Regions from separate parts of the Streptomyces sp. NPDC049879 genome, predicted to be linked through region 1. Evidence: predicted binding sites of a transcription regulator. Region 1 holds the regulator's gene; the other holds the start of a gene.
What was found. The regulator HrcA, encoded in region 1, represses chaperone genes, less so after heat shock. The targets are predictions, from matches to a motif close to TTNGCACTCNGNNNNNCNGAGTGCNAA.
Positions count from the first base shown of each region.

Region 2: a site for HrcA is predicted at 4,231-4,257, ahead of ACIBPC_RS18565 (FmdB family zinc ribbon protein). Genes of this name have one in related genera too.

Region 1 covers NZ_JBITKT010000006.1:60,714-68,035, reverse strand. Annotated here, with positions in the region: gene hemW (radical SAM family heme chaperone HemW) at 1-723, opposite strand, end outside; gene ACIBPC_RS21015 (DUF3097 domain-containing protein) at 761-1,600, opposite strand; gene ACIBPC_RS21010 (MBL fold metallo-hydrolase) at 1,626-2,324, opposite strand; gene hrcA (heat-inducible transcriptional repressor HrcA) at 2,505-3,521, shown strand; gene dnaJ (molecular chaperone DnaJ) at 3,522-4,655, shown strand; gene ACIBPC_RS20995 (16S rRNA (uracil(1498)-N(3))-methyltransferase) at 4,652-5,398, shown strand; gene ACIBPC_RS20990 (MFS transporter) at 5,698-7,140, opposite strand; gene ACIBPC_RS20985 (TetR/AcrR family transcriptional regulator) at 7,272-7,322, shown strand, end outside.
Region 2 covers NZ_JBITKT010000005.1:134,219-141,540, reverse strand. Annotated here, with positions in the region: gene ACIBPC_RS18575 (penicillin acylase family protein) at 1-2,453, opposite strand, end outside; gene ACIBPC_RS18570 (potassium/proton antiporter) at 2,603-4,156, shown strand; gene ACIBPC_RS18565 (FmdB family zinc ribbon protein) at 4,268-4,612, shown strand; gene ACIBPC_RS18560 (S-methyl-5'-thioadenosine phosphorylase) at 4,609-5,448, shown strand; gene ACIBPC_RS18555 (RcpC/CpaB family pilus assembly protein) at 5,617-6,255, shown strand; gene mscL (large conductance mechanosensitive channel protein MscL) at 6,391-6,894, shown strand; gene ACIBPC_RS18545 (AMP-binding protein) at 6,992-7,322, opposite strand, start outside.

The DNA.
Region 1 (7,322 bases):
CCGCACGCGCTGCGCGAGCCTGGTGCCGTCCTCGACGATCAGCGAGTACGCCGAGATGTGGTCGGGCCCGGCGGCGAGCGCCGCGTCCAGGGAGGCGCGCCAGTCGTCGTCCGTCTCGCCCGGGGTGCCGTAGATCAGGTCGAGGCTGACGTGCGCGAAGCCCGCCGCGCGCGCCTCGGCGACCCGCCGCTCGGGACTGCCCGGCGTGTGCGTGCGCTCCAGCACGGCCAGGACGTGCGGCCGCGCGCTCTGCATGCCGAACGAGACGCGCGTGAACCCGGCCTCCCGCAGCGCGGCGAGCGACGCGGGGTCCACCGAGTCGGGGTTCGCCTCCGTCGTCACCTCGGCGTCCGCCGCGAGCCCGAACTCGTCGCGCACCGCCGCCAGCATCCGGCCGAGGTCCCCCGGCGGCAGCAGCGTCGGCGTCCCGCCGCCGACGAAGACCGTGGACACCTCGCGCGGGTCGTCCCCCAGGACCTTGCGCGCCAGCCTGACCTCCTCGGCGAGGACGTCCGCGTAGTTCTCGCGCGACGCCAGGGCGCCGCCGGAGCCGCGCAGCTCGGAGGCCGTGTAGGTGTTGAAGTCGCAGTAGCCGCAGCGCGTCGCGCAGTACGGGACGTGCAGGTAGAACGCCAGGGGGCGGTCCGCGGCGCCGGCCGTCGCCGACGCGGGGAGCGCGCCGTCCTCGGGGACCGGCTCGCCGTCGGGGAGGGTGGAGGGCATGGGACCGATTGTCCCTCAGCGCCCGCGCCCGCCGCGTTCAGCCGTTGGGGCCACCAACGGTCACGTGGTCGATGAGGTGCTCGACGGGCCCGAGCAGCGCCGGTTCGAGGTCGCGGAAGCTGTGGACACCGCCGAGGATCCGCTGCCAGGCCGCGCCCGTGTTCTCCGGCCAGCCGAGCGCGCGGCACACGCCCGTCTTCCAGTCCTGCCCGCGCGGCACGTCCGGCCAGGCCGCGATGCCGACCGACGCGGGCTTCACCGCCGCCCACACGTCGATGAACGGGTGCCCCACCACCAGCACGTGCTCACCGCTCACGGACGCGGCGATCCGCGACTCCTTCGAGCCGGGCACCAGGTGGTCCACCAGCACGCCGAGCCGCGCGTCCGGGCCTGGCCCGAACTCCTCGACCACCTCGGGCAGCCCGTCCACCCCCTCCAGGTACTCCACGACCACGCCCTCGATCCGCAGGTCGTCGCCCCAGACCTTCTCGACCAGCTCCGCGTCGTGCCGCCCCTCCACGTAGATCCGCCCGGCGCGGGCTACGCGGGCGCGCGCCCCCGGCACCGCCAGCGAGCCGGAGGCCGTCCGCGCCGGCCCGGCCGGGGCGGCGGGGCGCCGTACGGGCCGGGTCAGCGTCACGGCGCGCCCGTCGATCAGGAAGCCGCGCGGCTCCAGCGGGAAGACCCGCAGCGCCCCGAAACGGTCCTCCAGCGTGACGGTGTCGCCCTGCGCCGTGCGCTCGCAGCGCACGACCGCGCCGCAGAAGCCGGTCGCGGCCTCCTCGACCACGAGACCGTGGTCCGCCGGGACCTCGGGGACGGGCGTGCGCCGCTTCCACGGCGGCGTCAGGTCGGGACCGTACTGTCGGCTGCGCATGGCCCCATTCGACCACGCGGGCCCCTCACGCCGGCCCGGCTCCGCCGAAGCGCGCACGCAGCGCGTCCCGCTGGGCCCGCACGAAGTCCGCGTCCACCAGCGCGCCGTGCCCTGGCACGTACACCGCCTCGGGCCCGCCGAGATCCAGCAGCCGGTCGAGGGCGCCGGGCCAGCGTTCAGGCCGCGCGTCGGGGCCCGCCTGGGGCTCGCCCGACTCCTCGACCAGGTCGCCGCAGAACACCACGGGGACCGGCCCGTGGACGACCACGGCGATGTCGTGCGACGAGTGCGCCGCGCCCAGGTCCACGAGCAGGGCGCGCCGCCCGCCGCCGAGGTCGAGCGTCACATCGGTGCCGTCCATGATCCGCCAGCGCACCCCGGACAGCAGCTCCTCGCCGTGCGCCGCGTCCTCGGGCGCCAGCCCCTGCCGCACGCCGTCCCGCGCGTTCTCCGCGGCGTCGTGCCGCGGCCCGTAGGCCTCCGCCTCCGGAAACGCGCCCGCTCCCAGCAGGTGGTCGAAGTGCGGGTGCGTGACCACCAGCCGCGTCACGGGGCGGCCGAGCAGCGCCTCCGCCTCCCGCCCGGCGTCCGCGGCGGCGCCGGGCGTGGGCCCCGTGTCCACGAGGAGCAGGCCGTCGTCACCCGCGATCGCGCCGATCGTCTCGTCCCAGCCGGACAGACGACGGCGGATCACGCCGTCCGTCACCTCTTCCCAAGTGCTCATGGACCTGGGACGTTAGCCTGAGCCAACGACAACGAGCCACCCGCACCCGGTCCCCGCCGACAACCGGCACACCGGTCGCGATTCCCTGGGCGTGCTACCCGGCCGTACACTGGTCCAGGGATTGGCACTCGGTGACGTCGAGTGCCAAGGGCGGCGACGGCCGGACGGGAGGTGCGCGGCATGCTCAGTGAACGCAGGCTTGAGGTGCTCAGGGCCATCGTCCAGGACTACGTGGGCACCGAGGAGCCGGTCGGTTCCAAGGCCCTCACGGAGCGGCACAACCTCCAGGTCTCCCCGGCCACCGTGCGCAACGACATGGCGGCCCTGGAGGAGGAGGGGTACATCGCCCAGCCCCACACCAGCGCGGGGCGCGTGCCCACCGACAAGGGCTACCGGCTGTTCGTCGACAAGCTCGCCGACGTGAAGCCGCTGTCCGTGGCCGAGCGCCGGGCGATCCAGAACTTCCTCGACGGCGCCGTGGACCTCGACGACGTCGTCGGCCGCACGGTGCGGCTGCTCGCGCAGCTGACGCGGCAGGTCGCCGTCGTGCAGTACCCCTCGCTCAGCCGCTCCACGGTGCGGCACGTCGAGCTGCTGTCGCTGGCGCCCGCGCGGCTGATGCTGGTGCTGATCACCGACACCGGCCGGGTGGAGCAGCGGCTGATCGACTGCCCGGCGCCGTTCGGGGAGACCTCGCTCGCGGACCTGCGCGCCCGGCTGAACAGCCGGATCGCGGGGCAGCGGTTCCCCGACATGCCGCGGCTGGTGGCGGATCTGCCGGACTCCTTCGACAAGGAGGAGCGCGGCACGGTCTCGACCGTCCTGTCGTCCCTCCTGGAGACGCTGGTCGAGGAGACCGAGGAGCGGCTCGTGATCGGCGGGACCGCCAATCTCACGCGCTTCGGACAGGACTTCACGCTGACGATCAGGCCCGTGCTGGAGGCGCTGGAGGAGCACGTCGTCCTCCTGCGGCTGCTCGGGGAGGCGAAGGACTCGGGGATGACCGTGCGCATCGGTCACGAGAACGCCCACGAGGGCCTGACCTCCACCTCGGTCGTCTCGGTCGGCTACGGTTCTGGGGACGAGGCGGTGGCCAAGCTCGGCGTGGTCGGACCGACCCGCATGGACTACCCGGGAACGATGGGAGCGGTGCGCGCAGTGGCACGGTACGTCGGACAGATCCTCGCGGAGAACTAAGTGGCGACGGACTACTACGCGATCCTCGGCGTGCAGCGGGACGCCTCGCAGGAAGAGATCAAGAAGGCCTTCCGCAGGCTCGCCCGCGAACTGCATCCGGACGTCAATCCGGACCCGAAGACGCAGGAGCGGTTCAAGGAGGTCAACACCGCGTACGAGGTGCTCTCCGACCCGCAGAAGAAGCAGATGTACGACCTCGGCGGCGACCCGCTGGGGAGCGCCGCCTCGGCGGGCGCGGGCTTCGGCGGCGCGGGCTTCGGGAACTTCTCGGACATCATGGACGCCTTCTTCGGCACCGCGTCGCAGCGCGGCCCGAAGTCGCGGACGCGGCGCGGCCAGGACGCCATGATCCGGCTGGAGATCGACCTCAACGAGGCGGCCTTCGGCACGACCAAGGAGATCCAGGTCGACACGGCCACCGTCTGCAACACGTGCAACGGCGAGGGCGCGGCCCCCGGCACGTCGGCGCAGACGTGCGACATGTGCCGCGGCCGGGGCGAGGTGTCGCAGGTGACGCGGTCGTTCCTCGGCCAGGTCATGACGTCGCGGCCCTGCCCGCAGTGCCAGGGCTTCGGGACCGTGGTGCCGACGCCGTGCCCCGAGTGCGCGGGCGACGGCCGGGTGCGGACCCGCAGGACGCTGACGGTGAAGATCCCCGCCGGTGTCGACAACGGCACGCGCATCCAGCTCGCGGGCGAGGGCGAGGTGGGTCCCGGCGGCGGCCCCGCCGGTGACCTGTACGTCGAGATCCGCGAGACGCCGCACGCGGTCTTCCAGCGGCGCGGCGACGACCTGCACTGCACGGTGACCGTGCCGATGACGGCGGCGGCGCTGGGCACGAAGGTGCCGCTGGAGACGCTGGACGGCATGGAGGAGGTCGACATCAGGCCGGGCACGCAGTCCGGCCAGTCGATCCCGCTGCACGCCCGCGGCATCACGCACCTGCGCAGCAGCGGGCGGGGCGACCTCGTGGTGCACGTCGAGGTGCAGACGCCCGGCAAGCTCGACGCGGAGCAGGAGGAGCTGCTGCGGCGCCTGGCGAAGCTGCGGGGCGAGGAGCGGCCCATGGGGCAGTTCCAGCCGGGGCAGCAGGGGCTGTTCTCCCGCCTGAAGGACGCGTTCAACGGGCGATGAGCACGGCTCCTGTCTTCCTGGTCGAGTCGCTCGACGCGGCGGCCGTGGGCCGGACGCTGGTGCTCGACGGCCCCGAGGGGCGGCACGCCGTCTCGGTGCGGCGGCTGCGGCCGGGCGAGGACGTCGTGCTGACGGACGGCCGGGGCACGGGCGCGTCCGGCACGGTGGCGTCGGTCGAGGGCCGCGACCGCCTTGAGGTGACGGTCGGCGGCCTCAGGACCGAGGCGCCGCCCCGGCCGGAGGTGACGGTGGTCCAGGCGCTGCCCAAGGGCGACCGGGGCGAACTGGCCGTGGAGACCATGACCGAGACGGGCGTGGACCGCGTCGTGCCGTGGGCGGCGGCCCGCTGCGTCACCCAGTGGCGGGGCGAGCGGGGCGCGAAGTCCCTCGCCAAGTGGCGTGCCACCGCCCGCGAGGCGGGCAAGCAGGCGCGGCGCCTGCGCTTCCCCGAGGTGACCGAGGCGGTGACGACGCGGGGCGCCGCGGAGCTGCTGGCCGGGGCCGCGTTCGCCGCCGTCCTGCACGAGAGCGGCACCGAGCCGCTGGCGACCGCGCCGCTGCCCGTGGAGGGGCCGATCGTCCTGGTCGTGGGCCCCGAGGGCGGGGTCACGCCGGACGAACTGGCCGCCTTCGCCGAGGCGGGCGCGAAGCCGTACCGGCTCGGCCCCACGGTCCTGCGCACCTCCACGGCGGGCACGGCCGCCCTGGCCCTGCTCCTCGGCCGCACCGGCCGCTGGTCCTGACGCCCGTCCGCCCGGCTCCCTCCGCGAGCGCCGCGCGCCGATGAACGCGCCTCCTGGGCACACTTTTCCAGGGTCCGCGCGCCCTGAGGCCCACGGCGGGAAGGCATGGCGCTCCGGCCGCCCCGCGCCCCCCCGCCCAAGCGCACTCGCGCGGCGCGTGCGGGCCCTGCCTTCCCCGGCCTGTCCCCGACCGACCGTCCGGCCGTGACGGTCGGTGGGTCTGTCATGCCCGTGGAGCCGGAGGGCCCCTGGACCGGTGTGCGAATCCGGGCCGGGGACCGGCCGGGTTCCGGTGTGGATCAGTGCATGGAGACGCGCGTCCCGGCCGGTGGGCGTCCGCCCGGTATGAGGAACGGGGCGAGCGCCGCTGTCACGGCCGCCACGGCGGCGGCCAGCCACAGCGCGTCGCGGAATCCCGAGGTGCCCGCGCCGCCGCTCGCGATGCTGACGGCGGCGACGCTGGAGACCACCGCGACACCGAGCGACGCCCCGAACTCGTGACAGGTGTTCACGACGCCGGAGACCAGTCCGGCCTCGTGGTGCGGGACCCGGGCGAGCGCCGTGGTCGTGGCGCAGACGAGGACGGCGCCGATCCCGGCGGACGCGAGGCTCATGCCGGTCACCAGCGTCGCCGTGCCGAGCGAGGCCGCCGGAACGGCGAGCGCCGCGCCCGTCACCAGCAGGGCGACGGGCGCCACCGGCCGCGCGCCGAACCGGCCCGCCGCGCGGCTCGCGGTGTGGGCGCCCACGACGGTCCCGGCCGCGACCGGCAGGAACAGCAGCCCGGTCGCCAGGGGCCCGTGTCCTGCGGCGCGCTGGAGGTAGAACGACCCGAGGAAGAACTGGGTGATCAGCAGCGCCGTGCCGACCAGCATCAGCACCACGCCGGTCACCACCGGCCGCCGGGCGAGGACCGCGAGGTCCATCAGCGGTGCGCGGGACCGCCGTTGCACCGCCGCGAAGGCGCCGTAGAGCACGAGGGCCAGGGCGAGCGTGCCCAGCGTCCAGCCGGAGCCCCAGCCGTCGTCGCCCGCGCGGATCAGGCCCTGGATCGCGGCCGCCGTGGCGGCGGTGACCAGCAGCGCGCCCGGTATGTCGAGCCGGTGCGCGCCCCGGCGCGGTGACCGGGGGAGGACGGACGGCAGCGCGGCCAGCAGCGCGAGGCCCACCGGCACGTTCACGAAGAAGATCCACCGCCAGCCGGGCCCGGCGGCCAGCAGCCCCCCGGCGAGGACGCCCACCGCCGACCCGGTGCCGCCGAGCGCGGCCCACACCCCGAGGGCCCGCCGCCGCTCCGCGCCCTGGAACGCGGTCGTCACCGCCGCCAGCGCGGCGGGGGAGAGGAACGCGGCGCCGAGGCCCTGTGCGGCGCGTGCGCCGAGGAGCAGGGCCGCCCCGGCGGGCCCGCCCGCCAGGCCGGCCACCAGCGACGCGGCGGTGAAGACGGCGAGGCCGCCGAGCACCGGGCGGCGGGGCCCCCACAGGTCGGCCGCCCTGCCGCCGAGGAGCATCAGCCCGCCGAAGACGAGGGTGTACACGCTCACCACCCAGGTGAGGGCGGAGCGGTCGAGGCCGAGTCCCGCGCCGATGTCCGGCAGCGCGACCGTGACCACCGTCACGTCCAGGATCAGCATGAACTGGGCGACGCTCAGCAGCGCGAGCGCCCGCCACCGGCCGGGCGCCCCATGTCCCGGATGCCCCTCGTGTGCCTCCGCCGCGTGGTGCGCGGAATGCGCGGCCATCGCATGCCCCCTAACATGTACAGCTCTGTTCGGTTTCCTGGCTCACGTTAACCCGTACACGGCTGTTCGGGAAGAGGGGTGCCGCAGAATGACACCTACGGGTGAACGGACGGGCGAGAGGCGGCGGGCGGATGACGCAGGCGGGCGAGGAGCAGCGGGTCAGGGGCCGCAGGGCCGACGCG
Region 2 (7,322 bases), on a different contig from region 1:
TCCACCGCGTCGGTGCCGCCCGAGAGGTTCCACGGGCCGCGGTTGAGCAGCCACTGCACCGGGCCCGGGCCCTCCGTGCCGAGCGTCTGGTTGTTCAGCATCAGGCGGTGCAGGCGGCCCCAGCTCCAGGTGCTGACGTCCTTGCCCAGCTCGGCGGTCAGCTCCCAGCGGGCGTCGCGCAGGGCGCGGGCGAGCAGTTCGTCGCGGTTCTCCGCGGCGGGCTGGTCGACGGTCCCGGGAGCGGACCACCAGGCGCTGTCGGGGTCCTCCAGCAGGCCGCGCACGACCTCGAACCACCGGTCGCCGCCGTCCGGCTGCGCGGTCTCGGGCGACCGCTCGCCGCACTCGACGACCGTCCGCGGGCGGCCCGTCAGGTCGTCGAGCGGCTGCGACTCGTCGGCCGGCGCGACGCGCAGGCACTGGCCCTCGACGCGCAGCTCCTTCGGCAGCTTCTCGCCGAAGGCCAGATTGAGCAGGTTGCGCCACACGGCGTTGAAGTACGCGGCGCCGGGGGAGTCCGCGTCCTGGCTGAAGTCCCAGCCCTCCAGCAGCTCCTGCGCCTCGCGCACGTACGGGTCCGACACCTCGATGTCGAGGAGGTAGGGGACCAGCTCCTCCGCCATCGCGTTCTGGTTGTCGAGCTGGATCTCCTGCATGTCGCCGAGGGAGACCTTGCCGCCGTCGGCGATCTTCTCCGCGATCAGCTCGCCGATGCGGTTGCTGCGGGTGCCGTAGCTCCAGTCCTCGGTGAGGAAGACGTCGTTCGCGTCGTCGGCGGGGTCGATGACGGCCTGGTTGGCGGTGACGATGTAGCCGCGCTCGGGGTTCATCTCCCAGGGGAGGTCGTCCTGCGGGACGTACTCGTCGCGCCAGTCGTACGCGGAGTCCCAGCCGGGCGCCGGGTAGCGGCCGTCGCCCCGGCCGCGTACGGGGATGTCGCCCGGGGCCTGGTAGCCGATGTTGTCCTCGGTGTCGGCGTAGATCATGTTCTGGGAGGGGGCGGCGAAGTCGCGGGCGGCGGCGCGGAAGTCCTCGAAGTCGGTGGCGCGGTCGAGCGCGAAGACGGCGTCCATCGTGTTGGACGGCTGCAGCGCGGTCCAGGTGAGGGAGACGGCGTACCCGTCGCCGCGGTCGGGGGCGGACTGGTCGACCGGCGCGCTGTCGCCCACCTGGGCCAGCTCGTCGAGGCGGTCGGAGATGATCGGCCCGTTCTCCGTGGACCTGATCGTGATCTCGCGCGACTCGCCGCCCGCCACCTTCAGCGTCTCGGAGCGCGTCTCATAGGGGACCTGTTCACCATCGCGCAGATAGTTGCCGTCGCTGAGCTTCTCCAGGCGCAGATCGGTCACGTCCGCGCCCAGATTGGTCATGCCCCAGGCGATCGACTGGTTGTGGCCGATGATCACACCGGGCATGCCGGAGAACGTGAAACCGGACACGTCGTACGGGCACTCCGCGCTCAGCTCGGTGCAGTGCAGGCCCATCTGGTACCAGATGCCGGGCAGCGACGGCGAGAGGTGCGGGTCGTTCGCCAGCAGGGGCGCGCCGGTCGTCGTGTACGTGCCCGAGACGACCCACGAGTTCGAGCCGATGCCGCTGCCCTCGGGGCCGAGCAGGCCGGGCAGTTCGCTCAGCGTCTGCGACAGCGCGCCCAGCTGCGTCGACGCGCCGTCGAGCGCCTCCTCCGCGCCCATGGTGCCCAGCTCGCCGTCCAGGGGCGGGAAGTCCCCGGTGTTGTCGCCCGGCTCGGAGACGATCGGCGTGGCGGTGTCGTACGGGTAGTCCGGGTACAGGTCCTCGATCTCCTCGGGGGAGAGCCGCTGGCCCATCAGCGCCCGGTCGATCTCGTCCTGCATGTTGCCGCGCAGGTCCCACGCCATGGCCTTGAGCCAGGCGATCGAGTCCACGGGGGTCCACGCCTCCGGCTCGTAGTCGTTCACGAAACCCAGCGCGGCGTACTCCACGGACAGCTCCGCCCCGCTGTGCGTCGCCAGGTAGCCGTTGACGCCCGCCGAGAACGCCTCCAGGTACGCCCGGGTGTCCTCCGACAGCTCCTGGTCCCACTCCTGCTGCGCGATCGCGTGCCAGCCGAGGGTGCGCAGGAACGCGTCGGTCTCCAGCTGGTCCTCGCCGAACATCTCCGACAGCCGCCCGGCGGTCATGTGGCGCCGCACGTCCATCTCGTAGAACCGGTCCTGCGCCTGGACGTACCCCTGCGCGCGGAACAGGTCCTCCGGGGTGCTCGCGTAGATCTGCGGGATGCCGTTCGCGTCGCGCTCCACGGTGACCGGCGCGGACAGTCCGTCGAGCGCGAGTTCCCCCGAGACCTGCGGGTAGGAGGCTCGCACGGTACTGACACTCCAGTAGGCGCCGTAGCCGAGACCGGCCAGGAGCATGACGACGAGCGCGATCACGAGCAGACGACCGCGTCGCCTGGGCTTCTTGGCGGGCATTTCTGTCCTTCGCAGGGCAGCTGAGCGATGGGAAGCAACCATAGACATACGGCCACTGAGGTGAGCCTACGGGGAGTCAGCCGCCCGATTCGCCGCGATCATATGATGGTAAATTCGCGGCACATGGCGCGAATTACCCCATTTCCCCGCTGTCAGCGCTCCGAGGAGAGGACCCGCCCCTGACCGTCGACCACCTCAACGAACTGCTGCTGGCCGCCACCCTCGTCCTGCTGGTCGCCGTCACCGCCGTCCGCCTCACGTCCCGCAGCGGCCTCCCGTCGCTGCTGCTCTACCTCGCGATCGGCGTCGCCCTCGGCTCGGACGGCATCGGCGTCGAGTTCAGCGACGTCGAGCTGACCCAGGTGATCGGCTACGCCGCCCTCGTCGTCATCCTCGCCGAGGGCGGCCTCGGCACGCGCTGGCAGGACATCAGGCCCGCCCTCCCCGTCGCCGCCGTCCTCGCGACCGCCGGCGTCGGCGTCAGCGTCGGGATCACGGCCGCCGCGGCCCACTACCTCGTGGGGCTCGGCTGGCAGTCGGCGCTCGTGATGGGCGCCGTCGTCTCCTCGACGGACGCCGCCGCCATCTTCTCCGTGCTGCGCCGCGTACCCCTCCCCAGGAGACTGTCCGGCGTACTGGAGGCGGAGTCCGGGTTCAACGACGCCCCGGTCGTCATCCTGGTGGTCGGCTTCTCCGAGCTGGGCTCCCACAGCGCCGCGGAACAGTGGTACGTCCTCCCCGCCGAGATGGTGATCGAGCTGGCCATCGGACTGGCCGTCGGCCTCCTCGTCGGCAAGGCCGGTGCCTACGGACTGCGCGCCGTCGCACTGCCCGCCGCCGGGCTGTACCCGATCGCCGTGCTCTCGCTGACCGTCCTCGCCTACGCCTCGGCGGCCCTGCTCCACGGCAGCGGCTTCCTGGCCGTCTACATCTGCGCCGTGCTCCTGGGGAACGCGGGCCTGCCCCACCGGCCCGCCACACGGGGGTTCGCCGACGCGGTGGCGTGGCTTGCGCAGATCGGGCTCTTCGTCCTGCTGGGCCTGCTGGTCAACCCGGACACCCTCGGGGACGACCTCGTCCCCGCGCTGATCGTAGGGGGAGTCCTCACCCTGCTCGCCCGCCCGCTGTCCGTCCTGCTGTGCCTCCTGCCCTTCCGCCGCCCCTGGCGCGAGCAGGTGCTGCTGTCCTGGGCCGGACTGCGCGGCGCGGTGCCCATCGTGCTGGCGATCATCCCCGTCGTCGCGGACGTGCCGGACAGCGACCGGATCTTCAGCATCGTCTTCGTGCTGGTCGTCGTCTTCACGCTGCTCCAGGGGCCCACACTGCCCTGGGTCGCCCGGCGGCTGCGGCTGGGGGACGGCGAGAAGACCGTGGACGTGGACATCGAGTCCGCCCCGCTGGAACGGCTGCGCGGGCACCTGCTCTCGGTCACGATCCCGCAGCGATCCCGCATGCACGGCGTGGAGGTCGCCGAACTGCGGCTGCCGCCCCAGGCCGCCGTCACGCTGGTGGTGCGCGACGGCCGCAGCTTCGTGCCCGGCCAGGACACCGTGCTGCGCCACGGGGACGAACTGCTGGTCGTGGCGACGGACGCCGTCCGTGACGCCGTGGAACGCCGCCTGATCGCGGTCGGGCGCGGCGGCAAACTGGCGGGCTGGCTGTCCGCCCCCGACGCCGTCGCACCCCCGCCGCGCATCGAGTGACGGCGCCGGCGGGGAGCCGCGCGGAGGGGCGGCAGTGGACTTGGAGGGCCGGAATGTTGCACGATGGAGAGTGGTTAGCACTCCAGAGGGATGAGTGCCAGGAGGATGAACGTGCCGACGTATCAGTATCAGTGCACCGCGTGCAACGAGGGTCTCGAAGTGGTGCAGAAGTTCACCGACGACGCCCTGACGGTGTGCCCCTCGTGCCAGGGGCGGCTGAAGAAGGTCTTCTCCGCCGTCGGCATCGTCTTCAAGGGCTCCGGCTTCTACCGCAACGACAGCCGCAACGCGACGTCGTCCAGCAGCCCGGCCTCCTCGTCGCAGACGAAGTCCGACAAGCCGGAGAAGAAGGCCGACCCGGCGGGCGGCTCGTCGTCCGCCTCCGGCGGCTCCGGCTCGTCCGGGTCGTCGTCCTCGACCGCCACGAGCGCGGGCAGCGCGGCCTCCGCCGCATGAGCCTGCCCGCGGCCGACATCGGCGTCATCGGCGGGTCCGGGTTCTACTCGTTCCTCGACGACGTGACCGAGGTCACCGTCGAGACGCCCTACGGCCCGCCGAGCGACTCCCTGGTCGTCGGCGAGCTGGCCGGGCGCCGCGTCGCGTTCCTCCCGCGCCACGGCAGGGGGCATCACCTGCCGCCCGCCAGGATCAACTACCGGGCGAACCTGTGGGCGCTGCGCTCCCTGGGTGTCCGGCAGGTCCTCGGGCCGTGCGCGGTGGGCGGTCTGCGGGCCGAGTACGGGCCCGGCACGCTGCTGATCCCCGACCAGCTGGTGGACCGCACCAAGAGCCGGGTGCAGACGTTCTACGACGGCGAGCCCCTGCCCGACGGCGGCCGGTCGAACGTCGTGCACATGACCTTCGCCGACCCGTACTGCCCGGTGGGCCGCTCCGCCGCGCTCGCCGCCGCCCGCGCCCACGACTGGGACGCGGTGGACGGCGGCACGATGTGCGTGATCGAGGGGCCCAGGTTCTCCACGAGGGCCGAGTCGCTCTGGCACGCGGCCCAGGGCTGGTCGGTCGTGGGCATGACGGGTCACCCCGAGGCGGTCCTCGCCCGTGAGCTGGAGCTGTGCTACACGTCCCTCACGCTGGTCACGGACCTGGACGCGGGCGCGGACGTGGGCGAGGGCGTCTCGCACGCGGAGGTGCTGGAGGTCTTCGCCCAGAACATCGGGCGGCTGCGCGGGGTGCTGTTCGACGTGATCGGCAAGCTGCCGGAGACCGGCGAGCGGGACTGCCTGTGCGCCGACGCCCTGATGGGGCAGGACCCGGGGATCGCGCTGCCGTGACCGCGCGTCCCGCCGTACGGTGGGACCGGGCCCGTGCTTGATGCACGGGCCTTTTCGCTGCTCTGAGATGGGCTGCGGGGTCCCTCGTACGGGTGATGAGGTTTTCCACAGCCCCTGCATCGTCCACAGGCTCCGGCACGATTCCGGCGGAACGGGCACGGTGTGGCCATGCGTGCACTCCAGCGGCCCACCGCCACCGACACCATCCTCCCCGGCATCGACCCCTCCGACGGCACCGGCTTCGGCGACGACACCCCCGCCGGGCCCTCTCCCGCAGTGCGGCGACCTCCTGGTTCTCCCCTTCCGGCCGGTACGGGCGTGCCCGCCTTCGCGCCGGTGAGACCCCGTGGCGGGCGGCACCGGCTGCGGCGCCTGCTGCACGGGCGGCGGCGCCTGGCGGCCCTCGCCCTGGCCGCGGCGGCGGGTGTCCTCGCGCTCCTCGTCCCGGGCACTGACGTACGAGCCGCGCCTCCCGCGCCCGTACCGCCGCCCCCGGCCGCCAGGGAGGGCCCTGACGACCGCAGGGTCTCGGTGCCCGTCCGTGTCGCCGACCCGGCGGTGGCCCGGCTCGTCGGGCCCGGCGACCGGGTGGACGTGCTCGCGGCCTCCGACGCCGCTGGTCAGACGCCGGGACCGGCCACCGTGGTGGCGCGCCGCGCCCTGGTCGCGGAGGTCCCCGAGGCCGCGCCCGGGGACATCGGTGCCGGGCCAGGGGGCACCCTCCTCGTCCTTTCGGTGACCCCCGGCACGGCCGCGGACCTGGCGGGCGCGGCGGCCGCGGCCCAGCTGGCGGTGGCCCGGTGGTGAACGTGTCGCTGACGCCCGATTGGACAGGTGTCCGCGTACTGATGCAGCGTGTCCGGCGCAGTGGACGCGGAATGGCAGGAAGGGACAGCGGTGAGCGACGAGAACAAGGGCCTGGCGGCCGGGGCCCGCGAGGTGATGGGCGGATTCCGGGACTTCCTGATGCGCGGGAACGTGGTCGAACTCGCCGTCGCCGTGGTGATCGGAGCGGCGTTCACGGGGATCGTGAACGCCGTGGTGGAGGGCGTCATCAACCCGGTGATCGGCGCCTTCGGGACCCAGAACCTCGACGACTACACCTTGTGTCTGCGCGGGAACTGCGCGCCGAACGAGGCGGGTCAGATCGACGGGGTGGCCATCCACTGGGGGTCGGTCGTCAGCGCTTCGCTGACCTTCCTGATCACGGCGGCCGTCGTCTACTTCCTGATGATCCTGCCCATGAACCGCTTCCTCGCCCGGCGGCGGGCCAAGGCGCCGGTGGAGACCCCGGCCGAGCCGCCCGTCGAGACGGAGCTGGAACTGCTCGCCCAGATCCGGGACGAGCTGATCGCCCAGCGGTCGGGCGGCGCCACGGTGGGAGCGCAGCGCACGGCACCCGGGCAGGGCGCGTCGCTGGACAAGCCGTCCGACGGGCGGCCGTAGCGGGACGCGCGTACCTGACGGCGGCGGGGGCGCCGCGGAAGCCGCGGAGCCCCTGGCTCTGCCCGGGACGGTGCGCGTCCTGGGTGGCGCGCCGGGCTCAGAGGTGGTGCGGGGGCTTCTCGCTGAGGAAGCGGACCAGGTCCCCGGCGCTGTCGTCGCGCAGTCCCTCGCCCCAGCCCTCGTCGGTGTCGTCGGCCGCCCGCCGCTCCAGCGGGTCGTCGAAGACGAGGGCCTCGGGCGGTGCCGCGTCCTCGGACCGGCGGGGGGAGGGGGCGCTGCTCATACGGCCAGGATACGGCGGCGCCGCTTCCGCCCCCTCGGCCAGCGCCTCGTGCCACCACCGGTCGCGGCCGGGCGTCCAGGGCACCGGCCGGGCGTGCTGCGGGACGACCAGGACGGTGTGGATGTCCGGGCACTGCGTGAGGAGA